Regions from separate parts of the Shewanella maritima genome, predicted to be linked through region 1. Evidence: predicted binding sites of a transcription regulator. Region 1 holds the regulator's gene; each other region holds the start of a gene.
What was found. The regulator MetJ, encoded in region 1, represses methionine synthesis genes. The targets are predictions, from matches to a motif close to TAGACGTCTAGACGTCTA.
Positions count from the first base shown of each region.

Region 2: EXU30_RS01455 (cystathionine beta-lyase) is a predicted target of MetJ. The motif match lies at 3,697-3,714, and genes of this name have one in related genera.
Region 3: metE (5-methyltetrahydropteroyltriglutamate--homocysteine S-methyltransferase) is a predicted target of MetJ. The motif match lies at 2,284-2,301, and genes of this name have one in related genera.

Region 1 covers NZ_CP036200.1:1,650,349-1,655,337, reverse strand. Annotated here, with positions in the region: gene EXU30_RS07195 (LysR family transcriptional regulator) at 1-521, opposite strand, end outside; gene EXU30_RS07190 (sulfite exporter TauE/SafE family protein) at 660-1,400, opposite strand; gene metJ (met regulon transcriptional regulator MetJ) at 1,541-1,855, opposite strand; gene metB (cystathionine gamma-synthase) at 2,064-3,224, shown strand; partial or broken gene EXU30_RS07175 (bifunctional aspartate kinase/homoserine dehydrogenase II) at 3,326-4,989, shown strand, end outside.
Region 2 covers NZ_CP036200.1:316,217-321,205, forward strand. Annotated here, with positions in the region: gene EXU30_RS01435 (ArnT family glycosyltransferase) at 1-355, opposite strand, end outside; gene EXU30_RS01440 (glycosyltransferase family 2 protein) at 355-1,464, opposite strand; gene EXU30_RS01445 (response regulator transcription factor) at 1,595-2,266, shown strand; gene EXU30_RS01450 (sensor histidine kinase) at 2,289-3,569, shown strand; gene EXU30_RS01455 (cystathionine beta-lyase) at 3,773-4,969, shown strand.
Region 3 covers NZ_CP036200.1:1,101,411-1,106,399, forward strand. Annotated here, with positions in the region: gene metE (5-methyltetrahydropteroyltriglutamate--homocysteine S-methyltransferase) at 1-2,222, opposite strand, end outside; gene EXU30_RS04630 (LysR family transcriptional regulator) at 2,374-3,276, shown strand; gene EXU30_RS04635 (HDOD domain-containing protein) at 3,320-4,060, opposite strand; gene EXU30_RS04640 (TonB-dependent receptor) at 4,206-4,989, opposite strand, start outside.

The DNA.
Region 1 (4,989 bases):
TGCTGCGCCAGATACTCTGGTGTAGCAAACAGCTTTAGCTTGAAAGATGTGAGCTTTTTGGCAACAAAGCTGCTGTCTTCTAGCTTGCCTACATCAATGACAAAATCTAACCCGAGCCGAGTCAGCTCGCGATAGCCGCCTGAGACCATAAAGATCTCAAGTTTGATTTGTGGGTGCTTTCGCATGAACTCCGCTATTTGCCTATCGAGCAGTCGCTCCATAAATGGCAAGAGACCAATTCTAAGCTTCCCTTGTAACTGAGATTGCTGGTTTTCAACCATTCGGGCAGCATTGAGAAATTGCCCAACTAAAGGCTCCACTTGCTCTAAGAATTGCTCGCCACTAGGAGTTAGCGACATTGCGCGGGTGGTACGAATAAAAAGTGGCGCGCCTAATTGTTTTTCTAGCTCGCCGATGCGGCGGCTAACTAACGCGCGTCTGGTATCAAATGAATCTGCGGCTTTAGAAAAGCTACCGAGTTTAGCAACCGCTATAAATAACTCTAAGTCATTGATATTCAACTGATACACCTTAGGTTAGACAAAAGAATGAGTGTAGATGTATCAAGAGATTACTGTCAAACAACACGTTGATAAGCATGATGGAACTCACAGCGACATCATCGCTAAGCGATGAAAGTTGACAAACGTGAGGGCAAACTAAGTAGCCATTAAGCTAATAATTGATTTAGTAGCCAGGATGAGCGCGCTTAAGCTACACAAAATAAAGGTGACTTTTCGCGTCAGGTCTTTATCAATATTGTGTACATATTTACCAGCCACTTTGTGCCCTAATATCACAGAGGGCAAAAGCATGGCAGCGATAACGAGATGTTGCCATTGTACTAATCCATATATCGCCAATATGGCCAGTGCTATCATTGAGCTAAACACAAAAAACGCAGATAAAGCAGCGCGAAAGTCAGCAGCGGCTTTGCCAGCTAACAGTATTGCTAATGGCGGGCCGCCAATCGCGGCAATATTGCCAAAAATCCCCGAAAAGATCCCAGCAATAAACAAGGTGAGCTTATTCACGGGCGCAGTGATTTTATAGATGCTCAGTAACACTGCTAGCAGCACAATACCCGCAATCATTAGGCCGAGAATATCAGCTGGTGCGAGTATCAGTAGACTGGCACCAAGGAGTCCGCCTGGCACGCGGCCAATGAGTGCATATTGCAGTCCGTTAAATTCAAGCGCGCTGCGCTCGCGATATAAGGTTAACGCTGAAATCGAAAAGCCCATTAATATGACCGGCACTGGCACTAAGTCTGGGTCGACAATATACAACAGCGGCGTTGCCACAACTGCTAAACCAAAGCCAATTAGGCTTTGAGTTAGCGCACCAGCAAACATGATGATTGAAGCTAGGATAAGACTTAACGGGTCGACTATTGTCATGTTACTTCCATATTTAGTATGGCTTGAACTTGAGCAAGCTGCGCCTTGGCGCGGGAGCAAAAAATAGGTGCGAGAGTAATAAAAAATGCTTCAACCACCTGAGCGATTGAAGCATCTTAAAATTCGATATGGTCTGCAGACTATTCTACGTCTTCCCACTCGATGCCCATAGCATCCATCAATTTTTTTGCTTCAGCAGGAATTTGGTCTGGTTGCTCTTTAGATAAGTCATCGTCATTTGGCAGTGGCTGACCTGTGTATGCATGCAAGAAAGCTTCGCATAACAGCTCACTGTTAGTGGCGTGGCGTAGGTTATTTACCTGACGGCGAGTACGCTCGTCAGTTAAAACTTTTAGCACCTTTAAAGGGATGGACACAGTAATCTTCTTTACTTGTTCATTCTTTTTGCCATGCTCGGCGTATGGGCTAATATAGTCGCCGTTCCACTCAGTCATTAACTCACCTTTAGCTTTGAATTCGGGGCTGATTTTAACCCCTTATCTACGTTAGTCAAATTATTGCAACGAAATTGTGTGCAATGCAAATAGATTTCTCGATGTTTAGATGTCTATATGGCTATTTCCTATTGACGCTGATGTTTGGGTTAGGTACATTTGGACGTCTAGACATCTCTTTCTTGAGTGGTTGATTTAGGAGTCAATGATGGCCAAACCTCAAAATGCGACAGTGGCAGTGCGCCAAGGTATTGAAAGTGACACCCAGTATGGCGCAGTTGTGCCGCCGATTTATCTGTCGACCAACTACTCTTTTGATGGTCATAAAAATCCACGCGAGTTCGACTATAGTCGCTCGGGTAACCCAACCCGAAATATCCTTGGAGATACTATTGCTCAACTTGAAAACGGAGCAACAGGTGTTGTGACCTGTACCGGTATGGCGGCCATTACTTTGGTCACCAGTCTACTTGAGCCTGAGGATTTAATCGTTGTACCCCACGATTGTTATGGTGGCAGCTATCGTTTGTTCACAAATCTTGCCAAAAAGGGCGCGTTTAAATTATTGGTTGTCGATCAAACCGATGAGCAAGCATTAGCGCAGGCAATTAAGCAAAAGCCAAAAATGGTTTGGCTTGAAACCCCATCAAACCCGCTATTAAGAGTGGTGGATATTGCTGCCATTGCACAGGCAAGCCACGAGGTTGGCGCTTGGGTTGTGGTTGATAACACCTTCTTGTCGCCAATTTTGCAGCAGCCGCTCGATTTAGGCGCCGACATCGTGATTCATTCCACTACTAAATATATCAATGGCCATAGCGACGTGGTTGGCGGCGCAGTAGTCGCAAAAGATGCTGAGCTAGGCGAGTTATTACATTGGTGGTCGAATACCTTAGGGCTTACGGGCAGCGCTTTTGACAGTTACTTAGCATTACGCGGCATTCGCACTTTAGGTGTGCGTATTCGTGAGCATCAAGCCAATGCACAAAAGATTGTTGCGCTGCTAACTAGCCATGAAAGCGTTGCAAAAGTGTATTACCCGGGATTATCTGACCATCCAGGCCACGAAATTGCGCAGAAACAACAAAAAGGTTTCGGCGCTATGTTAAGTTTCGAGCTTAAAGGTGGTGAGGCCGAGGTTGTCGCCTTTTTAGATGCGCTGAAATTGTTCAGTGTTGCTGAAAGTTTAGGCGGCGTGGAAAGTTTAGTAGCCGTTCCGGCAACCATGACCCACCGTGCAATGGAGCGAGAAGCTCGCCTAGAGGCTGGTGTTGAAGACACATTATTGAGACTATCTGTCGGCATTGAGGATGGTGACGATCTAAGCGCAGACATCAAAGCTGGCTTAGATGCGGTTGCAGCTCTATAAAGCGTTAATTTTTGTCCACATATATTTAGAAAATCGCACGCAATAAAGTAAGTTGTACGCGGCACATATCGAGTATTGCCGCGTAGTTTAAGGAGTGACAAATGGCACGAGGTCATTTACATAAATTTGGTGGTTCAAGTCTGGCTGATGCGGACTGTTATCGCCGTGTTGCACACATTATATTGACCCATGGCAATAGCGACGATCTCGTGGTGGTGTCTGCCGCTGGTAAGAGCACTAACTTCTTATATAAGCTGCTAAAACTGCGTGAAGATGGCGAGTTGTGGCAAGAAGAGCTGCAGGTATTAATTAGCTTTCAGCAAAACCTGATTGAGCAGCTGCTGTCTAACGAACAAGCGCGTGACTTACGCGAGCGCTTATCAACCGATAAAGCGCAATTAGTGACTTTATTATCTTTGCCTGAGCGCAACGAATATCAACTTAATCAAGTGGTGAGCTTTGGCGAGCGTTGGTCGGCGAGACTGATGGCTGCACTCTTACGAGAGCAAGGTGTTGCAGCATCGCATGTGGATGCGTGCTCAATCTTGTTGGCAGATGAAGGCGGCGTCCCCAATATTCGCCTTGATGAATCTAAAGCGAAAGTACAGCAGTTATTGGCAAAACACCCGAATGAGCGCTTGGTGATCACCGGCTTTATTTGTGCCAACGACAATGGCGATACCTTACTGCTTGGTCGCAATGGCTCTGACTATAGCGCGACTTTAATTGCTAGCCTTGCCGATATTGGCCGGGTGACGATTTGGACCGATGTTGAGGGCGTATTCAACGCCGACCCAAATAAGATCAACGATGCCAAATTGCTTAACAGTTTATCGTTAGCTGAGGCTGACAAACTGGCACATTTAGGTTCACCAGTATTGCATTGCCGCACGCTGCAGCCACTGTTTAATACCGAGGTGAGCTTAGCGGTTCGCTCTAGCTATGCCTCTCATACCGACTTTACCTTGATCGCACCGCAAAGCTCATCAGCCAGTGCGCCAGTGGTGACTAGCCTTAATAAAGTGGCGGTCTTCTCATTTAAGATTGAAGCCAAATTAGCTGAGTTACTTGAAGTGGTGAAAGAGCTCGCGCTTAATCCATTAGGCGTGTGGAATCATGGTCAGCAAAAATGTGAAATTGCTTTTACTGTTGAAAATCAAGCGATTGTGGAATCATTACTTGTGCAGCATACGAAGCAATTTGGCATTAGCGAGCTTGAGCATCACAGTAATCTTGGTTTAGTTGCGCTGGTTAGCGCTGATGCCAAGCTGTATCGCCGCAGTTTCGCGCGTTTACTTAGCCGTGATGCCAAGCCAATTTATGAAGATAGTTTGAGCCTAGTGACTTTGGTGCCTGCGACGCAAGTGAATCTACTCACCCAAAAGGTACACCGCCGCTGCGCTGGCCCGCGCATGCGTATTGGCGTATTGCTGCTGGGGTGGGCAACATTGGTGAAGCCTGGATTGAGCTATTTAAACGTTCGCAACATACGCTTAATGGTGAGCTTGAAGCATCAGTTGATCTTGTAGGCTTAGTTAGCTCGCGCAAAGCGCTAATTCAAGAGCATGGCATCGATCTTGATAACTGGCAGCTTGAATTTGCTCAGCAAGGCAATGAGTGGCATTACGATCACTTATTTGATGAGCTGCAAGAGCTTAGCTGTGATGAAATTGTCGCGTTGGATATTAGTGCCAGTGCGTCACTAACCCTGCAATACCCAGAGCTATTTAGCCGCGGTATTCATGTGGTCAGTGCAAACAAGTTA
Region 2 (4,989 bases), 1.3 Mb from region 1:
GCACCAACGCGACATTTAGACGACTGATAGCAAACTGTTTAGCAAATAGCGCCACAGCTATTAACGTAAACAGCCCAGCGATAAAATGAGGTAGCCTTAAAAAGAACTCATTATTGGTAAATAGCGCGATTGAGCCAGCGCTCATCCAATTTTGCAGTGGCGGTTTACCCCAAAACGGCACGCCATAATCAAACAATGGCGTTAACCAGTTACCCGTTTCCACCATCAGGCGTGCCATTTCGCCGTAGCGGGCTTCAGTTGTGTCCATTAGCGGATAAAAATGCAATGAAATTAAACGAATGAAAAGAGCTGTAATCAGCACACCCAATAATTGCTTTTGTCTGATACTCAACATTAGCCATTCACCTCTTTGGCAGAGTTAAAGGCTGTCACTGTATTGGTTATAGGACCGGGCGCCTTGTTGCTACCGTAACTAAAAGCATTAGGCACAGTGTTAGCTTGTAATTGCTGCCTTTGAGAAACGGAAAATGGTTTATCACTGCGGTGTTGCTGATAAGCTTGTGCCACAATGAAAATCGGTCGCTGTTTCACTTCCACAAATACCCTGCCGACATATTCACCAATTAAGCCAATAGCAAGCAACTGCACACCCGCAAGAAACAATTGCGTCACCATAATTGAGGCATAACCCGCCACAGCTTCGCCAAACACTAAGGTTTTGGTCATAATCCACAGGCCGTATACGAAGGCAAACACGCCAATCGTAACGCCAGAGTATGTTGCTAGCCTCAATGGTTTGAAACTGAAAGAAGTAATACCGTCCATCGCTAGACCGATCAGCGAGCCATAGTTCCATTTAGTATCACCACATTGACGGCTGTGCCTATCAAACTCGATGGTCGCTTGTGCAAAGCCCGGCCAGCTCAAAATTCCTTTCATAAAACGATTTCGTTCAGGCATGGCATTGATGTGATCAACGACCTGGCGGCTGAGTAATCTAAAATCCCCCACATTTTCATGAACTGGCGTATCTGAAAGCCAGTTCATTAATTTGTAAAAGCATGCTGCAGAAAAACGCTTAAACCAGGTTTCCCCATGGCGCTTGCGGCGCTTCATGTTGACAACATCAAAGCCCTCACGCCACTTGGCAAGCATTTCAGGTATCAGCTCAGGCGGATCTTGTAGATCAGCGTCGAGCAAAATGACCGCTTCACCGCGAACACTCTCTAAACCGGCTGTCATCGCCGCCTCTTTACCAAAGTTACGGCTCAAGCGAATGTATTGCGTCTCAAAGTGTAAGCTGTGTTTTTGCAGCAAGTATTGCCAGGTACCGTCGTGACTGCCGTCATCGACAAAAACCACCTCACACAAGTCATCCATATCGCTAATGAGTGTATTTAAACGCTCGAACAGCACATCAATGCCTTCAACCTCGTTATACATGGGGATCACAATCGATAAGGTGACCGGAGAAACTGCTGTTAGGTGGGTGTCCACAACCATAATCTTGTCCACTTAAAAAATAGAATTGGATTATGAACAAGTGCGCGTGTAAGAAATGTCGACGACATTTCTTACACATTGCACATGTGATAATTTACTCAATAACGTGATGACTGTTTATCTTGGCTAAATGAAAATTCTAATAATTGAAGACAACCATGATGTGGCTGGCGTGTTAGGTGATTACTTTGAGGCACTTGGTTGCGAGTTAGATTATGCGACCAATGGTGAACAAGGACTAAAACTCGCACTTCAAACCGCATTTGACGCCATCATTCTTGATTTAATGCTGCCAAAAATCGACGGCCTTAGCCTATGCCGTCAATTGCGCCAGCAAGCCTGCATCACCCCTGTGTTAATGTTGACCGCCCTTGATAGTAAACAAGACTTGCTGCAAGGCTTTGATGTCGGCGCGGATGATTACCTAGGTAAGCCATTTGATTTGGAAGAGGTTTACGCCAGAGTCAAAGCATTGGTAAAAAGGCACAAAGGTCAGGTGGCACCTAATGAAATTAGCTTTTCAGAGCTCAGTATTAATCTTGCTCAGCACAAAGCAATGCGCGCAGGGCAAACGCTAGTACTCACACCCACTACCTATCAAATTCTGGTGTTACTAACTCAGTATGCACCTAACCTGGTTACGCGCGAGCAAGTCATTGAGCAGCTGTGGGGTGATAACCCACCAGGACAAGACATTCTACGCAGCCATATATATCAACTGCGGACTCAACTGGATAAGCCCTTCGCCACACCTATGTTAGTGACCGTGCCAAAAGTTGGCTTTAAATTACAACAAACTTAAAAACAGCAAGGCGTTTGATACCATGCCCAAAGACAAAACCTCCACCAGCCAATATTCCTCTCGCTCGCTAATGACCCTGCTAAGACTTGCATTTGCAGCCATCAGCTTTATCAGTGCAGGGTTTGTATTTTTAGTCATGGTTGGCGTCATGCAATGGGTTGAAGATCAGGTAAGCCTTAGAAATCTTGAGCAAGCAAAACCCTATGTTGGAGAAGCTTTGGAGCAATCTGCGGGATTTCCGCTAACGGTTTCGCCAACGGTCATCGCCTATTCTCACGCAGAGCAACTGCCAGATGAGTTTAAAGAAGCCGCCCAGTTCCCCAGTGAATACCAAACCGAAATTCATAGCCAATCTATTGATTACTTTGTCTACAAAACCAAACTAGTCACCAGTAAGGGCGTGCAAGAAGTGTATATTATCTCGCTAGCACAATACTCTGAGCTCACCGATGTGCAATGGCAACGCACTTTATTATTCTGTGTACTGCTTATGTCAGTGTTATTTGTCATTCTGAACACGGTCGCGACCAAAGTGCTGAGTCCAATGATCAAACCTATCAATCAGCTAAGCGATCAGCTGCAGCAACACCCGCTACCAGACTCTTTTACGATTAGCAGCCGCGCGGTAACCGAGTTTGGCATTCTAACCGACAGCCTCAATCAATACCGCGAAAACAGCGAGCAACGCATTAAACAGGAACAGGCCTTTGCACGTTATGCCAGCCATGAATTGAGAACACCACTGAGTATCGTGCGCGGCGCAGCAGTGTTACTTGGTCACAATCAAGAGCAGGCATTTCAACAAAAACAACGTGAGCGTATCGTTCGTGCCAGCCAAGATATGCAAAATACCGTCGATGCCCTGCTGCATATCGTCAAGCAAGAAAACCCTAACTCACAAGCTCAGCCAAGACTGTTAGAGGCACAAGAGCTAGAACAGATATTGTCGAACCATATGACCACAGCTAACCAAAGAGGTATTAGCTTAAAGCTAGACATTCAAACAACACCTCATATCATTCCAAGTGAAGCCGTACTTAAAATGCTACTGGGCAACTTAATACAAAATGCCATTAATGCGCTCACAGATCTTGAGCAAGACAACAAAGCGATTGAAATCATTATTAGTGAGAATGCGATTACCGTTAGCGACAACGGGCATGGCCTGAGTCACAATGAGCACAACCAAACTGGCCATGGTTTGGGGCTAGTTATCGTTGATACGCTTTGCCAACGCTATCAATGGCAATTTCAACTCAAACCCAATGAGCCACAAGGTTGTGTGGCAGAGCTGAGTTTTTAGTGCTGTGGCTTGTGCTAAGGGCATTGCTCAGGTGGCTCGCGCCTGTTTCATATTAACGAGCACTCAATTTTTATAAGCACCTTATATTTAGCAACACTTCATATTTGCGAGTATAGCCACTTACATTTAGCCATCTAGATGTTAAGATAGCTAAAACAAAGAAGCTATTTACCCAATATGTGGTTTAAGGAGAGCGGCGCGTTATGAGCAAGCACGATAAATTGGCAACTCAAATTGTCAGCACAGGCCGAGATAAGAAATACACCCAAGGCATTATTAACCCACCTGTTTACCGTGCATCAACCGTAGTGTTTGACTCGATGGATGACATGCGCCACGCCATTAAGCACAAAACCAACGGCGAGCTGTTTTACGGTCGCCGTGGCACCCACACTCACTTTGCATTTCAACAAGCTATCGCTGAACTTGAAGGTGGCTGTGGCACAGCTTTATACCCATCAGGTGCTGCGGCAATTAGTGGTGCTTTATTGTCGTTCTTAGGTCAAGGCGATCATTTGTTAATGGTCGACAATGTCTATGAGCCAACTCGCGATTTATGTGACAAACTGCTTGCCGGTTACGGTGTAGAAACCACTTATTACGACCCGCTTATCGGCGCAGACATTAAAGAGCTTATTCGCCCGAATACCAAGGTAATATTTTTAGAGTCACCAGGCTCAATTACCATGGAAATTCAAGACGTTCCTGGCATTTGTGAGGTGGCCAAGGCGCACAATATTATCACCATGTTAGATAACACCTGGGCGTCTCCAATCAATTGCAGACCATTCGAAATGGGTATCGACATATCTATTCAAGCCGCGACTAAATACATTGTCGGTCATTCAGATGTGATGATAGGCACAGCAACGGCGAACGAAGAACACTGGCCGCGCCTGCGTGAACACAGCTATTTAATGGGGCTTACCACCTCTCCAGATGACGTTTATCTAGCAAACCGTGGTCTTCGCACTTTAGGGGTTCGTCTAAAGCAGCACGAACAAAATGCACTAAAAGTAGCTAACTGGCTTGCGGCGCGTGAAGAAGTCGATCATTTAAGACACCCGGCGTTTGACACCTGCCCTGGGCATGAGTTTTTTGAGCGCGATTTCAGTGGCGGTAATGGCCTGTTCTCATTTGTATTAAAACAAGGCAACCTTAAAGCTGTCACAGCATTTGTTGAAAACATGCAGCATTTTAAAATGGGCTTCTCTTGGGGCGGTTATGAAAGCCTGATCTTAGGCTATTTTGGTCTAGATAAAATCCGCACGGTTACTAATTGGGATACATCAAAGCCATTGATTCGATTGCATATCGGACTTGAAGATGTTGATGACCTGATTGCCGATCTTGAAGCTGCTTTTGAGCGTTATAACCTAGTCGTAAACTCATGCAAGTAATCGCATTAGCTAAGTAAACT
Region 3 (4,989 bases), 550 kb from region 1:
GTTCGGGTTTTTAAACCACAATCTGGGTTAACCCAAAGTCGAGACACAGGGATTTTATCCGCCGCTTTTTGCAATAAGTGAGTAATATCTTGCTGTTTAGGAATGTTCGGTGAATGAATATCATAAACACCAGGGCCAATCTCATTCGGGTAAGCAAAATCCTCAAACGCATCAAGTAATGCCATTTGCGAGCGTGAAGTTTCAATGGTAATTACATCCGCATCCATTGCCGCAATCGCTTCGATAGTATGATTAAACTCGCTATAACACATATGGGTATGGATCTGGGTTTTATCCTCAACACCGCAGGCACTTAACCTAAACGCCTTCACCGCCCAATCAAGATAACCTTGCCACTCACTTTGCTTAATCGGTAACCCTTCCCTAAAGGCTGGCTCATCAATTTGAATAATACCTATCCCAGCTTGTTCAAGGTCTACAACCTCATCTCGTATCGCCAGTCCAATTTGGTTAGCAATCACCTCGCGCTCAATATCTTCGCGGGCAAACGACCAATGTAAAATGGTAACAGGTCCAGTCAACATACCTTTCACTGGCTTGTCAGTTAGGCTTTGAGCATAGGTTGTCCAATCTAGCGTCATTGGTTTCGCGCGGCTAACATCACCATAGATGAGCGGCGGTTTAACACAACGTGAACCATAGCTTTGTACCCAACCTTTTTGCGTAAAGGCAAAACCTTCGAGCTGCTCGCCAAAATACTCCACCATGTCGTTACGCTCTGACTCACCATGAACCAGCACATCAATGCCAATACTCGACTGACGTTCAATGGTGTCTTTAATCACCGCTTTTATATGTTGTTGATAATCAAGCTCAGCAAGCTCGCCTTGACGCCAGCGGCGGCGCAGACCTCGAATCGCAGCAGTTTGCGGGAATGAACCAATCGTTGTAATAGGCAAACTTGGCAGTTTTAACGCATTGGCTTGTGCAACTTGGCGCTGCTTGTACGCACTGCCGCGCTCAAAATCTTGCTCAGTGAGATTATCAAGACGTTGATAGACGGCCTCGTTACGCCTTGCACTACGTGCTTGCTTACGTTTGGCACAAAGGCTACGTATATGTTGGCTGCGCTCACTTTGTGGATGGGTAACAAGATGCCCCAGTTCAGTTAGCTCATTGAGTTTTTGCTTGGCAAACGCCAGCTGCAGTTTAAGCTCATCATTAAGCTCAGTCTCAGCATCAAGATCCACTGGGCTATGTAGCAACGAACAAGATGGCGCCAGCCAGATTTGCTCATCATAATCATTGATTAAGCTTTGTACTTGCTCAGCAATATCGTCAATATCTGCTGCCCACACGTTGCGACCGTTAATGACCCCCAGCGACAGCACTTTTTGCTGTTCAAGCGTTGGTAAAAACGCCGCTGCAGTCTGGTTGCCCGCAATCAGGTCAATATGCAGACCTTCAACCGGCAGTTGATTTACAAGCTGGGCATGGTGCTGAATGTCACCATAATAACTAGCGAGTAAGACTTTAATAGACGAGGGCTTGCTATCAGCAAAATACTGATAAGTTTGGCTAATCGCCTGCTGCCAGCTCTGACTCAGCTCGCTAGCGAGTATAGGCTCATCAAACTGCACCCAAGTCACACCTTGCTCTGCAAATCGCTGTAATATAATTTCATAAACTGGCAGTAATTTCGTCAATAGTTGCAGCTTGTCGAACTCGCCTTTTGCTTGAGACAAGGCTAAAAAGCTCACCGGGCCAAGTAACACAGGTTTTGGCTGATGACCGCAGGCTTTAGCCTGCTCTACCTCTTCAAAGATCTGTTCAAATGCCAACTCAAACACCTGATCTTGTTCTAATTCAGGTACTTGATAATGATAGTTAGTATTAAAAAACTTCTTCATTGCGCTCGCACTTGCTTGCTCGCCATTCACCTCAGCGCCTCGGGCAATATTGAACAAAGTGTCTAGGGTAATCTTTGCTGCAGTGCCGTCTGCATTGAGTTGGCGATGGCGCGCCGGAATAACATTGAGCATCGCGCTTAACGTTAAAACATGGTCATAGTATGCAAAGTCGCCAACCGGAATAAACTCGATACCGGCGTCAGCCTGCCATTGCCAGTGAGTTTGCTTAAGGGTTAGCGCTTGAGCTTCTAACTGCGCCTGATCAATCTCTCCGCGCCAATATTGCTCTAAAGCGAACTTTAACTCGCGATCACGACCAATCCTTGGAAATCCTAAGTTTGTAATTTTCATACCCTTTTCTCCTAACACAGCAGTAATTGTTGCCTATATGTAAAAAAATTACACAGGCGTCTGGACGTCTAGAAGTTTATTGTGTTAGTCTGAATGCAATCAATCGAATTGATTTCAATGGCAACGTGAACAGATTTCATGTGGGGACAAAATGATAGAGCTAAGACACCTTCGCACTTTAATGGCGTTAAAAGAGAGCGGCAGTTTAGCGGGCGCAGCAAAGAAGCGCTTTGTAACTCAATCTGCCTTGTCACATCAAATTAAGGAACTGGAAACTCGCATTAACTCTGCGATTTTTGTTCGTAAAAGCAAACCGTTAGCCTTTACCCATGAAGGTGCGCGCTTGCTCGATCTTGCCGAAGAAATTCTGCCGAAAGTGATCGAAACTGAGTCTGATCTGAAACGCGGCCTAGAGGGAGAAGCCCAAAGCTTTAAACTGGGCATCGAGTGTCATAGCTGCTTTCGCTGGCTAATGCCTGTCATTGAAGAGTTCAAAGCTCAATTTCCACAGGCACAAATCGATATTTCTAGCCGCTATGCATTTGACTCGCTCAATGCGCTGCAGTCTGGTGAGCTGGATATTGTATTGACTTCAGACCCTGTGCCGGGGCACACGGTGTCGTATCAACATCTATTCGACTTTGAAGTTAAACTTCTGGTTTCGACCGAGCATCCACTTGCTGCAAAATCTGTGGTTGCGCCAAGCGACTTAGGCCAGCAAGCCATTATTAGCTATCCAGTGCCGCTAACTAAACTTGATTTATACAAACACTTTTTGGAGCCAGCAGGTGTTGAACCTGGAGTGCAAAAGCAATGTGAGCTCACACCTATGCTGCTGCAACGTGTCGCCTGTAATGACGGCGTGACGACTTTGCCGAACTGGTCTATGAATGAGGGTCAAGGCTTGAGCTTGAAAGCGCTAAAACTAGGCAGTGAAGGATTGAAGAGGCCGCTGTTTGGTGCGTATCGTCGCAACACAACCAACACCAACCTCATCCATAAATGGTTTGAGCTAGTCGCTCAGGAAGGGCTAAAACTACAGCGCATGAATTAATACCGCTTTACAGGAACAGCTCACTTATAAAGCAACTGCTCGCTTACAAAGGGTTAATCAGCAGTTGTCTCTTGGCCAATACTCGCCTTAGCACAAGCCCTGCCGAATTAGGGTTTGTGGTTTGTGCGAGGTTATGGGCAACCATAAACTCCTGCTTTAAATCGTCATCTAAGCCTAAATTTTCAAACGCATCTAATGACAACGATTTTTGTTGCTTATCAATTATCGACTTTACGATTCGCAGTGACAGCGGCGGCTCAGCATTGGCATTTAAATAAGCAAACGCAGTTAAAGTGATCACCTGGCCAAACACACTAAATAGCGCCAGGGTTTGCACTTCGTCAACATCAATATTGACCTGCTTGCCTGCATCAACATCTTGCTTAATTAACTCTAAAGCAGAGCTGGCAATATCCTCAGTTAGCTGCCAATAACCGTGTACTAACTTACGGTATGGCTCAACTAAAGCATCAAGTCGCTCTTTTAAATAAAACGCAAAAGCGTAGCGATAAATATTCACCTGCCCTAAACGGATAAGCGCATCTTTCACACTGCGATTTTTTGATTGCACAGCGCCTGCGGCTTGAGCTGAATTGGCGCGAATAAGTAAGTGCGCAGCTAACGCGGGGTCGGCCGATACTGTATCGATAACCACACGAATATCAGCTTCATTGATTAAGGCTTTTTTTAGCGGAGTGAGAATGTCTCGGCGACCTAACACTTGCTCTTCATTGCTAATGATAGCTCGTACCTGATCGAACACTTCACGCTCTAATGACGTCATATTTATCCAGCACCTTGTTATTATTTTTACCTTGGAATTTATCCATAGAAGTGAGCCCTAGGTCAAGCTATCAGCACCAAAGAATACAAAAAAAGCCAGCATAGTGTGCTGGCTATTATCTTCAATGCTGTCTCTATCAAATTTATTAGAAACGGTAGCCTGCGGTTAAACGAATTTCACGCCCAGTACCTGAGTAGTAACCATTACCCCAAGTTGAGAAATAACCAGAGCTAACATACTGTTTATCGAACAGGTTATCGACACGTAGGCTAGCTTTCCAGTCACCACGGTTATAGTTAACTGCAAGGTTAGTCAGCAGGTAACTATCAATCTTGTTCCCAACATTGGCATTGTCGCCCTGCATGAAGCGATCGCCGGTATAGCTCGCCTCTAAAAAGGTTTGTAGGTTGTCAGTGATATCGTAGTTAATAAAGCTGCGACCTGAATGCTCAGCAACCCAAGACAGCTTTTTGCCTTTGTTAACGCCTTCGGTAAACTCAGCATCGATATAGTTATACTCGATACCCCACAACCAAGCTTTGGCGAAACTAACTTCGTATTTTGCATGTACGCCGTAACGACGCGAAGCTTCCGCGTTAACGTTAGCGCCGTTGAAGTTACCACCCTCAGGCTTTTCAGCACTTGGATCAAAGATGATTTCATCTTCAAGGTCTAAACGGTAAGCGTTGATGCTAATCGCGTTGGCACCGCTTGCAAAGTCCCAACCGGCTTCATACGAGCGACCAACCTGAGGTTTTAGACCAACCACGCCTTTAGGTGTATAAGCTTGCTCATCAACCTTAGCAAAACGGAAGTTATCATCTGCGCGCACATATAAGCGTTGTGACTCAGTTGGACGATAGTTCAAACCTAGCTCAAATGCATGAGCTGACTGGTCTAGATCAACACCTGCAGGATAAACCGCTTGG